3 regions of the Planctobacterium sp. AWH2_060 genome follow, and region 2 is predicted to be linked to each of the others. Evidence: predicted binding sites of a transcription regulator. Region 2 holds the regulator's gene; each other region holds the start of a gene.

Region 1 (5,677 bases), 1.6 Mb from region 2:
AAGAGACTCTGAAGGCACAAACCGGATTTGGCATCTGCATGTTTAACGCCAATGGCGACAAGGATAAAAACCAACATATTTATCCAATCGGCACCTTTGTCAAAGTGATCGACTTTGACATGCTTGAGGACGGCCTGCTCGGTATTACTGTAGAAGGGCAATACCTGTTCACAATTGAAGAGATTGAAACTCAGCATGATGGCTTGCGGGTTGGTAAAGTAACAAAATTGGCATTGTGGTCCTCAGAAACTTTTCCAGATATTGAAGCGCCACTATTGCAAGAGCGTTTAGTGCAGATCATTGCCAGCTATCCGGAACTACACACCCTTTATGTTGATCCGCCTCTCAAAGACTTATCCTGGGTGGTTTTCAGATGGCTGGAATTGTTGCCGATAAAAGCCGCCGATAAGCAGCAATTGATGACGCAGCAAAACCCAAAAGTTGTCGTAGATTTTTTAGAATCACTGATCAGTTGATCTTTTTATCGCTAAAGCCCGTAGTTTTATATAAGCTCATATTAAGGTAGAAACTATGCTGGTTGGAATGTCGGTGACTAAAGAGCAGGGGCGTGTTCGAGAACCCAAAGAATGCGCTGATGAAATGTCTGATTGCCTGCGTAAAGTGGCAGAAACGAGATGTCGATCCTCGTATGCCACACTGTTCAGTTTTTTTGCTCCACGCGTTAAGTCTTATGCTTTGCGACAAATAGGCAACGACGCGCTGGCGATGGAATTGGTGCAGGACACCATGACCAACGTCTGGCAAAAAGCCCATCTCTTCAATCAGGATAAGGGCTCCCCCTCTACCTGGATATTCACCATAGCCAGAAACATACGTTTTGACATGTTGCGCAAACAAAAAAATCGCAAAGAGGACATTTGTTCCGATGATTTATGGCCTGTTTTGGTAGAGCAAACTGCCGATCCCACCGAAGCGGATATTGAAGAGCAAACCACCCTGGACCAGGTGGGAGAATACTTGGACAAGCTGCCGCCTAAACAGCAGGTCGTGATCGAATCAATTTATGTTAAAGGCAAATCCCAGCAGGAAGTCGCAGACGAATTACAAATCCCTTTGGGGACCGTAAAGTCGCGCACTCGTTTGGCATTACAAAGATTAAGAGAGTTATTAAAGGAACATGATTAAGTACCACCCCGACCACAATCAATTGGTCCAATTCGCCAAAGGTGAGGCCAATCCCGCATGGGCGTTAGTGATTGCTGCCCATGTTGACATGTGTCCTTATTGCCAAGACGAGTTAGAGTCAATTAACGAAAAGTTGAGTGCACAGCAATTTCCTGAGCCGCTCACCAATGAACCGGATATCAGCTTCGGTAACATGATGCATGACATCATGAATCTGGATCCCATTAAGGCGGCCCCTGCAGCAGAAAAAACCTTTTTGGAACTGGAAGGACGACAGTTTGAGTTGCCCAGAGCGCTCAGAAGAGTTGCTGCAAAAACCGATTCCTGGTCGAAGTTAGTCGGCAAGTTGTGGCAGGCTCCGGTAGACCTTGGCGAAACCGGCAAAGGTCACTTTATCTATATGGAAAAAGGTGGCAGCGTGCCCGAGCATACTCACAGGGGCAATGAGCTGACTCTGGTTATCAATGGTGAATTTGAAGATGGGCATCGATGTTACGATACCGGCGATTTTATCCTGATGAACCACGATAATACTCATATGCCGGTTTCAAATCATGACGATGGCTGTTTGGTGTTTAGCTTTGTGGACCAGCCATTGCATTTTACTTCGGGATTAGCCCGTTTGTTAAACCCCTTTAGCCATTTATTCTTTAAATAAGCGAGCCGCTTTAATTAAAAGCGGCTGGTTCCCGGGTAAAGTAAAATTTCTCCAGACTCGAATCGTTGCGATATTAGGTTTCCGTTGTAACCTCGTGATTCCAAATTATTTCTCTTGTCCAAACTTGTTTGTATTTGCTTGGCTTAGTGGCAGCCTCCAATCTGCAGACAATTATGTAAGTCTTTCTTCTTTCGAGCACAAAGTGGGCAACCAACTTACTGGTCGTTGATGGTTCAAGTACAACTGCAGGCCATTTTTCCCAAGGCTTATGATCAGCGTAAACTCTATGTGATCCATGTTTCGTATCTATAGCGCCCACCTCAACATCGTTTTCCAATTCATACACGGTGAAACGAGTTTCTTTTGTATTGACCGGCAGTACTACTTTGCCCGCATTTCGCCAATTACAAGTCACAGTTAGAGCATCTTGTTTTTTTGAAAGGGATGTTAACTCCCATACTAGCTCTCCATCTATCGAAGGGATTTCATTTCTTTTCTTGAAATACTCGGATAAAGACCATTTCCAAAATGCCCACATTCCACCAAAAATTATGCCCAATGAAGTGGCTAAGTCCTTGAGTACTTTGGCGTCCGAACTCGAAATAAAATCGATCATGGTGTGTTCTTCCTGAAAGCTAGTTAATTTGTAAAGATAAATATTTTGCCTGGTTAGTTTAGAATATTCGGTAGAGTTGTTTTGGTTATTACTTGCTGGTAGTTTGAGAGCAAATATTTTAGGCTAGCCACCTGTTCATATGTTGAATTATTTCAACGACTTCAACCTCTTCTATGCATTGGTGACCATCCTTCTCTATCAACTCAACGTATAGACTTGCCTGAAAATCATTATAATCTTGCCATATCTTGTTACCACTTTTGATTCTTTGACCAAGTATCACATTAAACCAATTTCTTACTGCAATAATTGCTTTCATGGGATCATCGTGGTGGCTTCTTATATCGGAGCCGGATAGGTCAGAAATAGCTCTTTGATATCTATATCTCTCAGTATCCAGTATTAGGATTTGTTTTTTGCTCCATGGTTCACCATTCAATTTTTGGCAACCATAATCTATACCCAGTTCGAAAGGCATATTCATTCTGAAAGTTTCATTGTTGTCTGAGGAGACCATTCTTGATAAGTCATGAATACCATATTTGGATTGCCGAATTAAACTGACTATCTTTTCGATCCTCGTTTCAGCTGCGTCAACACGTTCTAATGAGAGTCTGGGACGCAAGCCAATGTGTTTTAATGTGAAAACGATAGACAATAGTGTTTCACGATATTGTTCATCGAAGGGACAATTTACAAAAACATTTGACTCAAATTCTTCCATGAATTCTTGAACTAGCCTTTTGGTGGATGTGGATCTTTACCGTATGAGTTTTTTTCACGAATCTTTCCATCCATTCCGTGAACAAAAAACTCAGCATTTTGATTTTTGGCTATCTCTCTTCCCCAAGCGATAGCTTCGCTTTGCGTATCAAAATGCTTTGTAGCTTTGCTACTACCACCTTTTCGCACCACCCAACCACCATCGGTAGATCGCACAACATGTTGTGTAGTGTTAGACATATCAAACAAGCCTCGAAAAATTTTGATGTATATGACTGAGCTTTGAGAAGCAATATCAGCACTAATATAATTATAGTGTATATTTAAACAGTATCTAGATCAATTCGATGTGAACGAAAAATGACCAGCTTTTTACTTGTTTAAAAGGTGAATTTGACGACGTAAATTGGCAGTGTCAGCGTAATAGTGAGAGAAACAATCAAACCGTTAGCCAAGATAAACGTTCCTGCCAAATATTTAGATTTCTCTTAAACAGACACAAAAAAACGCGCCGAAGCGCGTTTTTTATAATCTGTTTAGCTGAATAAAACTTATCCCAACAGGTCACTATTTGGATAGTTTAGCCTCAGGGTTTCCAGGGCATTGTTTTTCAGTTCTTCCAGTCCCAGTGAGTCGTAACACTCCACCATGATTTCCAGGGCGGTTTGCACATGTACTGTGTCTGAAAAGTTTTCTACAACATACTGACCTCGGTTAGCCGCTGCTACATAAGCTTCGCGTTTGATGTAATAACGGGCTATGGCTAACTCATAACGGGCCAGGCGATCTTTAATAAATACCATGCGCTTTTTCGCATCAGCTGCGTATTTGCTTTCCGGGAATTTAAAGATCAGATTGTTAAAGTCATTAAAGGCTTCGCGTGCCTTCGATGTATCTCTGTCTGCACGGTCCAGATTGAAAAACTCCTGGAAGAAGTTCTTATCAAACTCCATATTCACCAAGCCACGCATGTAGTAGGCATAATCAACGTCAGAGTGATTTGGGTTAAGGCGTGTGAAACGGTCTATAGTGGCCAAAGCCTCATCGTTTTTACCAGACTTAAAATAGGCGAAAATCAAGTCCAACTGTACCTGACTGGAAAATGGTCCAAACGGGTAGCGCGAATCGAGGGCACTCAAAATGGCCGCTGCGTTGCTATAGTTGCCCAGTTTCATAGCTGCTTTAGCATCTTCATATAAAGCTTCAGCACCTTTGTTGGCCAGAGCTAAATCTTCATCATCCGGTGAAGACGAGCAGGCTGCCAGAACGGCAGTAAATAGCAAAGATATAAGGGCGCGTCTAATATTTGTTCGATTCATATAAAATTTTATCTTGTTGTTCATTTAATTCGGGTCGCACTAAGCGTCGACCGGCAATACTATACGATTACAGTGCTGATAAGAACAATTAACTGCTATAAAAGTTCCGAATTCTGGTAACATAACGCTAATTTTTTGAACCTGAGCTGAAGACCTCAAGGGGTTTTCGCGTTGATGAGTTTATTAGGAAATTCTTTTGCAAGTTGTTTCATTAAGTGCTGAATTAGAACTTCAACATGCTGGTATGCGTCTCGACCAGTGCCTGGCCGAGTGTTTCGATGACTTTTCGCGTTCCCGATTAAAAAACTGGATACTGGAAGGTAATGTTAAAGTCGATGGTGAGGTGGTTACGACACCCCGACTAAAAATGAAAGGGGTGGAAATCCTGGAGCTGGAAGCACAGGTAGAAGATGAAGTAGGTTATCAGCCTGAAGATCTGCCAATTAACGTAGTGTATGAAGACGATGACATCATTATTGTTAACAAACCCGTAGGCTTGGTGGTGCACCCCGGAGCAGGGAATCAGTCCGGTACATTGCTAAACGCATTGCTATACCATTATCCTGATATTTCAGTGGTTCCCCGTGCTGGTATCGTACATCGCCTTGATAAAGACACCTCTGGCTTAATGGTGGTGGCGAAAAACATTGCAGCTCATACACAACTGGTAACCCAGTTACAGGCCAGAGAAATCAGCCGTGAATATGAAGCGGTTGCCATTGGCGCAATGGTAGGCGGCGGCACTGTAGACAAGCCTATCGGCCGTCACAGTACAAAGCGCGTTGCGATGGCCGTTAAAGAAATGGGCAAAGAAGCGGTTACCCATTATCGCGTTATCGAGCGGTTTCGCGAACATACCCATCTGAGATTAAAACTGGAAACTGGCCGTACTCACCAGATCCGCGTGCACATGGACTACATTAAACACAGCCTGGTGGGCGATCAGCTTTATGGCATTGGCTTGAAATTGCCAAAAGGCGCGACAGAGCAGTTAACAGAACAGCTCAGAGGATTCAGACGTCAGGCCTTACATGCTGTGCAGTTGGGATTATTCCATCCGTTAACAGGTGAGTGGATGAGTTGGCAGGCACCGTTACCAGACGACATCAAAGCTTTGTTGGTGGCTCTGCGGGAAGACACCGAAGCCTTTGATGAGTTTGCATAGTCAATAAATTTCATGTCCCATTATCTTATTCCTGAATGGCCTGCACCGGA
Region 2 (5,677 bases):
GCATATTCAATATGGTTACGATAACGTTAATCGCACCCATGATTGAGCTGGCACCCATGATGTGCACTGAAAATACAAACAAAGCCGTTGTATCGTTACTGTAAGTGGTAGACAGAGGCGCATAGAAAGTCCAACCAAACGCGGGACCGCCACCTTCCATAAATAAGGACATTAACAGGATCAAGAAGGCAAAAGGCAAGATCCAGAAACTCCAGTTGTTCATTCTGGGTAACGCCATATCCGGCGCACCAATCATCAGTGGTACCATCCAGTTTGCCAGACCAGTAAACGCTGGCATAACGGCACCAAATACCATGATCAACCCATGGACAGTGGTCATCTGATTAAAAAAGTTAGGGTCAACAATTTGTAGTCCAGGCTGAAACAGCTCCGCCCGAATAACCATTGCCATGGCGCCGCCTATCAAAAACATGATGAAGGCAAACCAGAGATACAAAGTACCTATATCTTTGTGGTTAGTAGTGTATAACCAGCGCTTAATACCAGTAGGTTTATGATCGTGATGATCATGGTGCTCGTCGTGATGGATATCATTAGTCACTGTACTCATCTCAACTCCCCTTATTGTCCGTTTAATACAGCGTTAACATCTTTGGCTTGCACCAATTCACCTGTATCGTTACCCCAGGCGTTTCGCTCGTAAGTTATTACAGCGGCTAACTCTTTCATGGAAAGCTGCTTGCCATAAGCTTGCATGGCCGTTCCGGAAACACCGTTAACCACGACCTCAATGTGTTTTTGCATATCGTTAATGGCGATATCACTGCCCTTCAGTCCCGGGAATACGCCCGGTAAACCTTCACCATTAGGCATGTGGCAAGCGGCACACGTGGTGTTGTAAACGCGCTCACCGACACTCATGAGTTCGTCCATATCCATGTTCATAGCCAGTAATTTTTGCTCTTCTTCTTTGGCTATGCGCTGCTGCTCTTCTTGCTCAGCAATCCAGGCCGCGTAATCTGCTGGCTCTTTGGCAATTACCACAACCGGCATAAAGCCGTGATCCTTACCACATAACTCAGCACACTGACCGCGATAGATACCTGGCTTTTCAACTCTTGCCCAGGCTTCGTTGATAAATCCTGGGTTGGCATCTTTTTTAACGGCAAAATCCGGTACCCACCAGGAGTGGATAACATCATCCGAGGTGATCAGAAAACGGACTTTTTGATTGGTAGGAATGACCAGAGGGCGATCCACTTCCAGCAGATAGTTAATATTCTTTTCTAACTTGTTATTGATTTGCTCGGGTTGAGTAGCCATCACAGAATAATACTCAACCTCGTTATCCATGTACTTGTAATGCCACTTCCACTGAGAACCGGTTACCAAAACGGTGACATCAGGTGAAGACACATCTTCCATAGCAATCAGGGTTTTGGTGGCGGGAATAGCCATTCCGATTAGAATAATGAAGGGCACGACGGTCCAGGCGATTTCCACTTTAACACTTTCATGAAATGTTGCCGGTGTAACCCCTCTGGATTTTCTGTGGAAAATCGTGGCCCATAACATGGCACCAAATACAATCACACCAATGACCACACAAATCCAGAAAATGGTCATGTGTAAGTCATATACCTGTTGGCTGATATCTGTGACACCAGTGCGCAGATTTAACTGATATTGATCAGGTTTGGGATCTGACGCTGCGAAACTAGTGAAACTCACTAAAAACGCCATCACGCCCCAAATTCCAGTAAACAATTTACCCACCTGTGTGTTCCTCCTTCATTACCCGTTGTTTTGTTGTTGGTCATTTTTACAACAACGGTGCCGCACAAAAGTTACAGCATTGAAACATATATGTTATTACTATGTTAAAATCTGAATGATATGTAAACAAATTTCGAAGATCAAAAACAATTGAGAGACACTAAATGATGTTTTTTTCATCATCTATAGCGTCAAAAATAGACCGAAATCTTAAAAAGGGAAATAAATAAGCTGTTTTTAAAGCTAACTTTTAACGGGAACAACCAACTAGCAGGCCGTTAAAGATACAAAAAAGCCCATTTATCAATGGGCTAGAAGAGAGTGAGAAATAGTGAAATATTTTTGTTGGCAAGAAAAGTTTGCTACATCCAGGCGTTATTTCGGATAATTCCTACTGCTATACCTTCAATATTTAAGGGTTGAGATTTTAGATCGACCTTAATTGGTGCAAAATCAGGATTCTCGGCATGTAACAATACCTGAGAGCCGCTCTTTTCAAAACGCTTAACGGTAACATCCTCTTCCACTCTGGCCACCACAACCTGACCATTACGGGCCTGATTAGTGCGATGAACCGCCAGTAAATCGCCATCCATAATTCCAATGTCTTTCATGCTCTCGCCGTCCACCCGCAACAAATAATGGGCTTCAGGTTGAAACATGCCAGCGGCTACCTGATAGTGACTTTCTATGTGCTCTTGCGCCAGGATGGGTTCACCAGCCGCGACTTTACCAATTAATGGCAGACCTAATTCCGGCTCAGGTTCATCAACAGGTCCGGTAAGGCGAATACCACGAGAGGTGCCCGCTAAAATTTCAATCACCCCTTTTCTGGCCAGCGCCTTTAGGTGCTCTTCGGCGGCATTAACTGATTTAAAGCCAAGCTCACGTGCTATTTCGGCTCGGGTGGGCGGCATACCCGTGTCGGAGATTGTCTCTTTTATCAGGTTCAACACCTGCTCTTGTCGTAACGTAAGTGGACGCATATCTAACCTGTTTTTACGTACAGTTTAACTGGGAGTATATACAGTTACCGGATAATCTCAATAAAAAATCCGCAATTTCAGTTAAGTCCGCTGAAATTCGCTTACACAGATCACTAAGCCAAACAGAAAAGGTCATGCTATGATCGCAATAATTTGAATCTGAATTTAAGCACCATGGCCTGGTATCAAAATCTATTTTTTAATTTAGTAAAATACCCGACTCGCTGGCTGGTAAAAACCAGTAATATTCCTACAGATATCGAGGGCGAATTAGGTATCGATAAAACTCGTCCTATCATTTATCTGTTAAAAACTAATTCAGTCACTGACCGCGTTGCCCTGGAGTTGTCTACCAAAATGCTGGGCTTACCGGCTCCCGATCAACACCTGGAAATTGCTGGTGACAAAATTAGCAACTGTTTGTTTTTGCAGGAACCTGAATCTCTATTCTCAAAAAAATCAAAACACACAGACATCAACAAAAGTTTTACCCGCCTTTTTGAACTGCACCGAGATGATGAAAACCTGGATTTACAAATCGTTCCCGTGTCTATCTTCTGGGGACGCGCACCAGGTAAAGAAAGTCGCGGTTGGGCAGACCTGTTCACCTTCAAGGCCTCGCCAAACTGGTTGCGAAAGTTTTTTATTGTGTTGTTTTTAGGGCGAGATAACTTTGTCTATTACAGTTCCGCGGTTTCCAGCCAAAAAATGGCCACCACCGTAGGCTCAGATTCTGAAATCGCTCATAAGTTGATCCGACTGGCCCGCACCCACTTTTATCGTCGGCAGCAAAGTATGAACGGTCCAATGTTAATGGACCGACACCAGCTTTTTAACAGCATTCTGGCTGCGCCATCCGTTAAAAAAGCCATGGCACAGGAAGCTAAGAACTCTCCGCAACAGTTGCACAAAGCACGAATCAAAGCGAAAAGTTACATCGAAGAAATTGCCGCCGATTACCGGGAAGGCGTGATCCGCCTGGGCGATCGCTTATTGGGCCGGGTCTGGAACAAGATATATAACGGTATTGAAGTTAAAAATGCCGATAAAGTGCGGGAACTGGCGCAAAATGGTCACGAAATCATCTATGTTCCCTGTCATCGCAGTCATATGGATTACCTGCTGCTGACCTACGTAATTTACCACGAAGGACTGGTGACACCGCACATTGCCGCGGGTATTAACCTCAACTTCTGGCCCATCGGTGGTTTATTCCGACGCGGCGGTGCTTTCTTTATTCGCCGCTCATTCGCTGGTAATAAACTCTATACTGCGGTATTCCGCGAATACCTGGAGCAATTATTTAACAAGGGTTATTCCGTTAAATTTTATGCCGAAGGCGGACGCAGCAGAACCGGCCGGTTACTGCCGCCCAAAACCGGCATGTTAGCCATGACTATTCAGGCAATGGTAAAAGGCGTTAAACGCCCGGTGAGCATAGTCCCGGTTTATATCGGCTATGAGCATGTAATGGAAGTGAAGAGCTACCTCAAGGAATTGCGCGGCAAAAGTAAGGAAAAAGAATCTTTCCTCGGGGTATTTTCCGCCATCAGAAAGCTGAAAAACTACGGCTACGGATTTTTAAACTTTGGCGAGCCTATTCATCTGGGCCAATACCTGGATAAAAATGCCCCGGATTGGCGAGAAGCGCAAGCCAGCCTGGACGATAAAAAACCATCATGGCTTAATCCTACGGTGAACACCCTGAGCCACAATATACTGGAGCGTATTAATCAGGCATCAGCGGTAAGCGGCATGGGCCTGGCGTCACTTTGTTTACTGGTGGCGGAGAAACGCGCCATGAGCAAAGAAGAGTTGTTGCAGGTCATGGAAAGCTATCTGGCCTTGCTAAGGCAATGCCCATTTAGCAATCAAAGCAGTTTTCCTCAGGTGGGCGCAGAAAAACTGTTAGAAAACACCCTGCGACTGGGTAAGTTTAATGTCACCGAAGATAGCTTCGGGGAAATCATCTCGATTGAACGAGACAACGCTATCCTGCTCACTTATTACCGCAATAATATTCTGCATATGTTCTGCGTACCCGGATTAATCGCGGCGATAGTTGTTGCTCATAACGAATGCCACCGCGAAGAAGTTATAAAAATTGTAGCCCGGATTTTTCCATTGTTGAAAAAAGAACTCTTTATCTACATGAAAGAGGAAGAGGCTGAGATTTATACCAGAGGCTTAATAGACGGCATGGTGCAGCAAGGCATGTTAAAAGCCAGTGATGATATATTAATGCCTGCAGATACCAGTAGTGTGCAGTTTTATAGCCTGTGGTTATTGAAGTCTGTTATTCAGGAAACGCTGCAACGGTACGCTTTAGTACTCAATCAACTGGAACAGCTGGGTACCACTGCACGCGGCGCACTTGAAAAGCGCAGTCGTCAGGTAGCAGAACGCATGTCAACATTGCACGGTATCAGTGCCCCGGAATTTTACGACAAAAACGTATTAGCCACCTTTATTGCCGCAGCCCGTGAATATGAAATCTGGGAAGCCAATGAAGAAGGTTTATTGCTGCACTCGGAAAAAAGCAGGGAATTACAGCAATTGCTGTTTACTCTGGTTTCTCCGGAATTTGTTAAACGATTACAGCAGATAAAGTAACCTCAAATTAACACGGGGAGAAGGAACTCCCCGATAAGTCCCAAGGTGATCACAAAGCCCACTTTATTATTGTGTAAAAAAGCCTTAAAACAAGCCTCTCGCTGACGCTTTGCAATCATTATTTGCTGCTGAATAAACAAAAACGCCGCGATAAACAGTGCACCATAGGCAAAATATCCCAACTGTAACAGCAGGAATACCCAACCTAAACTCAGCAGGGTTAACAACTGCAAAATGGCAATGATGAGTTTGTCGAATTGACCGAACAATATCGCGGTAGACTTTACCCCGATTTTCACATCATCATCCCTATCCACCATGGCATACATAGTATCGTAAGC
Region 3 (5,677 bases), 470 kb from region 2:
TATCTGCCAAATATGGCGCGTAATCTGGCCGCTTAACTACGACTCTTTTTTGGGCAAGTTCCAGAGCAGGGGCCAATAAGTTGTCCGCATCTTCATCATGTCCCAGCAACTGCTGGAAAATCCGCATTTCTTTCTTCACCAAAGCCGACTTTTTCTTGTGAGGAAACATGGGATCGAGATAAATGGCCTCGGGTGCCTCACTTTGCCAGTTCTGTAGTAATTCGCTTGCCTGTCCCGGCATAAACCGCAGTCGCTCTGTAAAATCAGTGGAAAATTGTCCGGATGCCTGCGCTCTGCGTAGGCCATCCTGAAGTAACGCAGCTACAACGGGAGAACGCTCCAGCATGGTGACTTGTGCGCCTAATGTCATGAGCATGAAACTATCGCGTCCCAGCCCTGCTGTTGCATCAACAATGCGGGTTGCGCTGTTGCCTTTTAAACCCATTGCTTTTGCTATGGCTTCATTTTTGATACTGCTGCGACTAGCACGCCAGGCGATAGCGTCAGCGGTAAAATCCACCATAACTGCGCCCACTTTTGGTTGCGCGAAATCTTTTAAACCCAATTTGTTATCTTCGAAAACCAACGCCAGGCCTTCGGGCGGCGTGTTAACGAGGTCAAATCTGGCGTCTCGCAGAAACACTGGTAACTCGGTTGCCTCAGAAAATAATGGAATTCTAGTGGTCATGGCTAAGCTCTCTAGCCTGGTCGAAATTTATTCCGAATGGATTGCCTGATTCAACCACAGGTGTATTTGGTAGGTCGGAATTTATTCCGACGAGGTTGCAGCTAGGCATTACCGTATTTCTCTTTATAGGGCAGCCAGCGATTAATAATGGCGTTGGCATTGGCCGTGTGATGCTGCCACAAATGGCTAGCGATTTTTTGCACTTGCGGTATTAGCCAGGCATCCCGCACCAAATCGGCAATCTTCATATTGGCCAGACCGGTTTGCCGGGTACCTAGCAATTCACCAGGGCCGCGTATCTCCAGGTCTTTTTGTGCTATGACAAAGCCATCGTTACTTTCCCGCAATACGCCAAGGCGCTGTTGCGCAGTTTTGGATAAGGGACTGGAATACATCAGCACACAATGACTTTCAACGCCGCCGCGTCCAACCCGGCCTCTTAACTGATGCAGTTGTGCTAAGCCGAGGCGTTCGGCATTTTCGATAATCATCAGACTGGCGTTGGGCACATCGACGCCCACTTCGATAACCGTAGTGGCAACCAGTAAATCCAGCTCCCCCTGTTTAAAGGCCTGCATCAGCGCCTGTTTTTCATCTGGCTTTAGCCGACCATGGACCAGGCCAATATTTAGGTCTGGCAGGGCAGTTTGCAGGATCACTTTGGTGTCTTCAGCTGCTTGACATTGTAGGGTTTCGGATTCTTCAATCAGGGTGCAAACCCAATACACCTGGCGCTTTTGTTCATGGCAAACCGAGCGGATTCGTTCAATTATCTCGCCGCGTCGAGAGTCAGGCAATACCACTGTTTTAACCGGTGTGCGACCCGGCGGTAACTCGTCGATAATCGAGGTTTCCAGATCAGCATAGGCCGTCATCGCCAGGGTCCGAGGAATGGGAGTGGCGGTCATGATGAGCTGGTGGGGGAAGTAACCATACACTTCGCCTTTTTCCCTTAGTGCCAGTCGTTGATGTACGCCAAAGCGGTGCTGTTCATCTACGATCACCAGAGCCAGCTTTTGATATTGCACTTGTTCCTGAAACAGAGCATGGGTTCCCACAATCAATTGAGCACTGCCATCGGCAATCTGCTGCAAGGCCTGATTTTTCTCTTTGGTCTTTAGTTTTCCCGCCAGCCAGGAGCAGGAGATACCCAACGGCTCAAACCACTGGCTAAAATTAATAAAATGCTGTTCAGCCAGAATTTCTGTGGGGGCCATCAATGCCACCTGTAAGCCCTGCTCAATGGCGTGTAGTGCAGCAATGGCGGCCACCAGAGTTTTACCTGAGCCCACATCTCCTTGTACCAGGCGCATCATGGGACGATTGAGTACCAGGTCCTTTTCTATTTCACTGCCCACTCTTTGTTGGGCACCTGTTGGTTTAAAGGGCAGGCTTTGTAAAAAGCCGGGTAAGAGCTGTTGTGACCTGGGGATGCTGATAGCAGGATCAGCCTGGGTCTGATGTTTTACTTTTAGCACGCTGAGGTGATGAGCCAGTAATTCTTCCAGTATCAGCCTTTCCTGGGCCGGATGTTTGCCTTCCAGTAACTCAGTGACCGCAATATCCGGCGTGGGGCGGTGTGCTACTCTGAGGGCCTGTTTCATACTTAGCTGTTTGGGATATAGACCATCCGGTAACAGTTCCGCCAGTCCGCCTTTATCTAAAAGCTTAAGGGCTTCTTCGGTGAGATTGCGCAAGGTCAGTTGTTTTATCCCTTCGGTGGTGGGATACACAGGAGTCAGCGTTTCTTCTACCTGTTGATCTGCTTCGTTACTGAGTATGCGATATTCGGGATGCACCATTTCCAGCCCGTGTTTACCCGGGCGGGCTTCGCCAAAACAGCGCAGCAGTGTGCCTTCGGTCATGTTTTTGGCTTGGGCGGCAGAAAAGTAAAAAAAGCGCAGGGTGACAGAGCCGGTCTGATCGGCCACAGTGACCACCAGGGTGCGTTTGCGACCGTAACTGATATTAGCGCGCTTAACTTCGGCAATGATTGCCGCGGACACGCCGGGTTTCAGATCGGCTACTGGATAAATACGGGTACGGTCTTCATAGCGCAGAGGTAGGTGAAACAGCACATCCTGAACGGTTTTCAGTCCCAGACCATCGAGTTTCTCGGCCACTTTGGCGCCGACGCCTTTTAATTCCGATACGGGTTTTATCGAAAGAGATTGCATCTGAACAGCGTATATTCCCGTAAGTACTTATTCAATGGCTTAAGTGTCTAATAATACTGAATAAAAAACCAGTTGTTTGTTAAAAAACAGCGGATCCTGTTCAGATGACACACTTCGTCACGAAATTGTCTATAGTAGGAGGTGTCATAGAGAATAATAACAAGGTAATCCTTTGAGTAGTTTGTTTCGTCGTTTAACCGTTTATTTTAGTTTTGCAGCGGCTTTAACGCTGTGTACCTTGGTTGTCAGGGTGCAAGCGTTGCCAGATGGTGAGCCATCACCGCAGCTGGCTGAAACAGTCAACCAGATGTTATGGGTAACCGAACAATATCCTCCCTATCACTATCTGGAGAATAACCAGATTAAAGGCATTGCGGTAGATATCCTGGAGCAAATCTTTTTAGATTATAAAGTGCCTTTTAATCGAGACAAACAGGTGCTGGTTTTTCCCTGGGCGCGGGCCGTAAAAGAGATTAGTAATAATCATCAAGCGGCATTGTTGACCATGGCCTATACGCCTGAGCGCGATAATTTATTCAAGCTGAGCGAGCCTTTGTTCACTGAGCAAATTGCACTGATCTCATTAAAGAGCAGTGCACTGGAAATTACCCACTTAGACCAGATTAGCCAGTATGTGATTGGTGTGGTGAGAGATGATATTGGCGAGCGGTTACTCAAAGATAAAGGGCCAGGTGAAATTCATCTGACCCATGTACTCAGCTCTAAAGAATTGCTGCAAATGCTGATAAAACAGCGGGTGGATGCGATAGCTTACTCCCTGGATATCATCAGGTATCAACTGCGTCACCTACCCGGTAACAATGATCAGATCAAAGTTCAGCTTAAACTGGCGGAGTTGCCTGTCAGCATTGCTTTTAATAAGCAGGTAGATGCCAATCTGTTGCAAGCGATAAATCGCTCTATCATTGACCTGAAAAAAAACGGAACGGTGGAGCGCATTATCAACAACAGTGTGCAGTAGCGCTCCATTAATGGCCTGCTTTATTATTTTGCCAGGTCGAGCGTTCTGGCGGCCTGATAGAGTAACTCGGGCGAAATGCGCACCCGGAAGTTGGGATTGACGTAATTGAAGTGCACCAGACCTTGCTGATCAGCAATGTAAACCGCCGGAACCGGCAGAGCTACTTTGCTGGTGCCATCCAGGGCAACAAATTCGATTCCCATTTTATCGCGGTAGCGATTGGCGACGTCATCCGGTAAAAAGAAGCCGATGCCAAAGGCACTACTCACCGAGAAGTCCTTATCAGATAACAAGGTTACCTCAAAATCACTGTCTACTGCCTGCTCTTTCAATCTGCTTGGTGAATCCGGGGATATAGCTACTATGTGATAGCCCTGTTCCATGATCTTACGTTCAATATCCTTAAGTCCGGCAAGTTGGGCGTTGCAATAGGGGCACCAACCACCGCGATAAAAAATCAGTACCGTAGGTTTGTGTTTGATCAGTTCCTGTAGTTTTACCGGCTCGTCCTTCAGGTTATACAGGGTAACATCCGGCAAAGACTGGCCATTAAGCAGCGGACGGACTTGTTCGGCCGAAGCCGCAATCTGATCTGTGCCGGTAGCCAGCACGGAAAAATTAAATAAACAAAATAGCGCAAAAAGTGAAAATTTTTTCATCGAGAAACCTTAATAGATAATACATACCTTGCATGGACCTGGAATAAACCACTTTGCTTTCAATAAACACAACGTTCTTATCATTATCAATTAATTATTGATACAGATTCTTATTTAATCTTGATTATCATTAATTTTGTAAAAGTTAATATTGACCTTGATTGCTTTCAAAACATTAAGGGAGAACACTTTGATGAGGATCTGGGGATTTTTAGGTTTATATTGGCTTGTTAGTCTGCCCATTTGGGCGGAGCAAGCGGAGAAGTGGTCAGTGGTGGTTAGTGCTGGTGAAGTTGATTGGGGATATCTGAACCCCTTGCGAGGCGATCAAAGCCCTGCTGCCGCCAATTTGTGGGGCGATCGTACCAAAAACTCGGCAACGGGGATGCTGGTAAAATTTAAAAAAGGATTCGCTTCACCGCCTCATATTCACAACATCAGCTACCGTGGCGTGGTTTTAACTGGTGCCATGCATAATGATGATCCGCAAGCTGAGACTATGTGGATGCCACCTATGTCTTTTTGGACACAACCTGCTGGCGAAAACCATATCACCGCTGCCAATGGGCAAGACAACATGATTTATTTGGAGATCGATGCTGGTCCTTATCTGGTAAAACCCGCAGACACGCAATTTGACAATGGTGAGCGACCAGTAAATGTGCACCGTAATAATCTGGTGTGGCAAACGATGCCGGATTCAGATTCAGAAGTCGCCTGGTTATGGGGAGTTGTTCAGCCCGGCAAGTTGCGCGGTGCTTTACTTCAAATTCCTGCTGGTTTCAAAGGCATGCTGCACACTGATGCTGAGGAATTTCGCGCAATTGTGGTTTCGGGCAATTTGAATTATCAGTCCTCTGAAACAACACAAGAAACATCTCTGACAAAGGGAAGTTACTTTGCATCTTCCGGCCGATTTGCTCATCAGGTCAGTATTTCCTCACAGGAGTCACTGGTACTTTATGTGCGAAGTACTGAAGTAGTGAAAGTCTTACGAAGTGCTGAATAGACCGACCGGGAGTGTAAATATCGCACTATCTGTTGCGGTGTCGGGTAAAAGTCGGGGGGATTTCGTCACTGACAGAGGTACTATGAGGGGATATTAATCATTATCGAAACATCCAATGCAAAGCAAAATACTAAAAGAACTGCGATTTTGTCGACATCTGTC

The links. The regulator LexA, encoded in region 2, represses DNA repair genes until DNA is damaged. The targets are predictions, from matches to a motif close to TACTGTATNNNNATACAGTA.
Region 1: ACXAD8_RS22980 (DUF2188 domain-containing protein) is a predicted target of LexA. The motif match lies at 3,457-3,476, and genes of this name have one in related genera.
Region 3: recG (ATP-dependent DNA helicase RecG) is a predicted target of LexA. The motif match lies at 2,920-2,939, and genes of this name have one in related genera.

Annotation. Positions count from the first base shown of each region.
Region 1 is NZ_JBSWTG010000001.1:5,278,455-5,284,131, forward strand. Features, by position in the region: gene ACXAD8_RS22955 (LON peptidase substrate-binding domain-containing protein) at 1-476, shown strand, start outside; gene ACXAD8_RS22960 (sigma-70 family RNA polymerase sigma factor) at 532-1,146, shown strand; gene ACXAD8_RS22965 (ChrR family anti-sigma-E factor) at 1,139-1,804, shown strand; gene ACXAD8_RS22970 (hypothetical protein) at 1,878-2,420, opposite strand; gene ACXAD8_RS22975 (hypothetical protein) at 2,539-3,144, opposite strand; gene ACXAD8_RS22980 (DUF2188 domain-containing protein) at 3,156-3,383, opposite strand; gene ACXAD8_RS22985 (outer membrane protein assembly factor BamD) at 3,695-4,462, opposite strand; gene rluD (23S rRNA pseudouridine(1911/1915/1917) synthase RluD) at 4,707-5,627, shown strand; gene pgeF (peptidoglycan editing factor PgeF) at 5,640-5,677, shown strand, end outside.
Region 2 is NZ_JBSWTG010000001.1:3,664,338-3,670,014, reverse strand. Features, by position in the region: gene ctaD (cytochrome c oxidase subunit I) at 1-571, opposite strand, end outside; gene coxB (cytochrome c oxidase subunit II) at 583-1,704, opposite strand; gene lexA (transcriptional repressor LexA) at 2,100-2,723, opposite strand; gene plsB (glycerol-3-phosphate 1-O-acyltransferase PlsB) at 2,898-5,336, shown strand; gene ubiA (4-hydroxybenzoate octaprenyltransferase) at 5,339-5,677, opposite strand, start outside.
Region 3 is NZ_JBSWTG010000001.1:3,196,228-3,201,904, reverse strand. Features, by position in the region: gene ACXAD8_RS13645 (class I SAM-dependent methyltransferase) at 1-688, opposite strand, end outside; gene recG (ATP-dependent DNA helicase RecG) at 790-2,865, opposite strand; gene ACXAD8_RS13635 (substrate-binding periplasmic protein) at 3,038-3,847, shown strand; gene ACXAD8_RS13630 (peroxiredoxin-like family protein) at 3,871-4,506, opposite strand; gene ACXAD8_RS13625 (DUF4437 domain-containing protein) at 4,700-5,515, shown strand; gene ACXAD8_RS13620 (helix-turn-helix domain-containing protein) at 5,631-5,677, shown strand, end outside.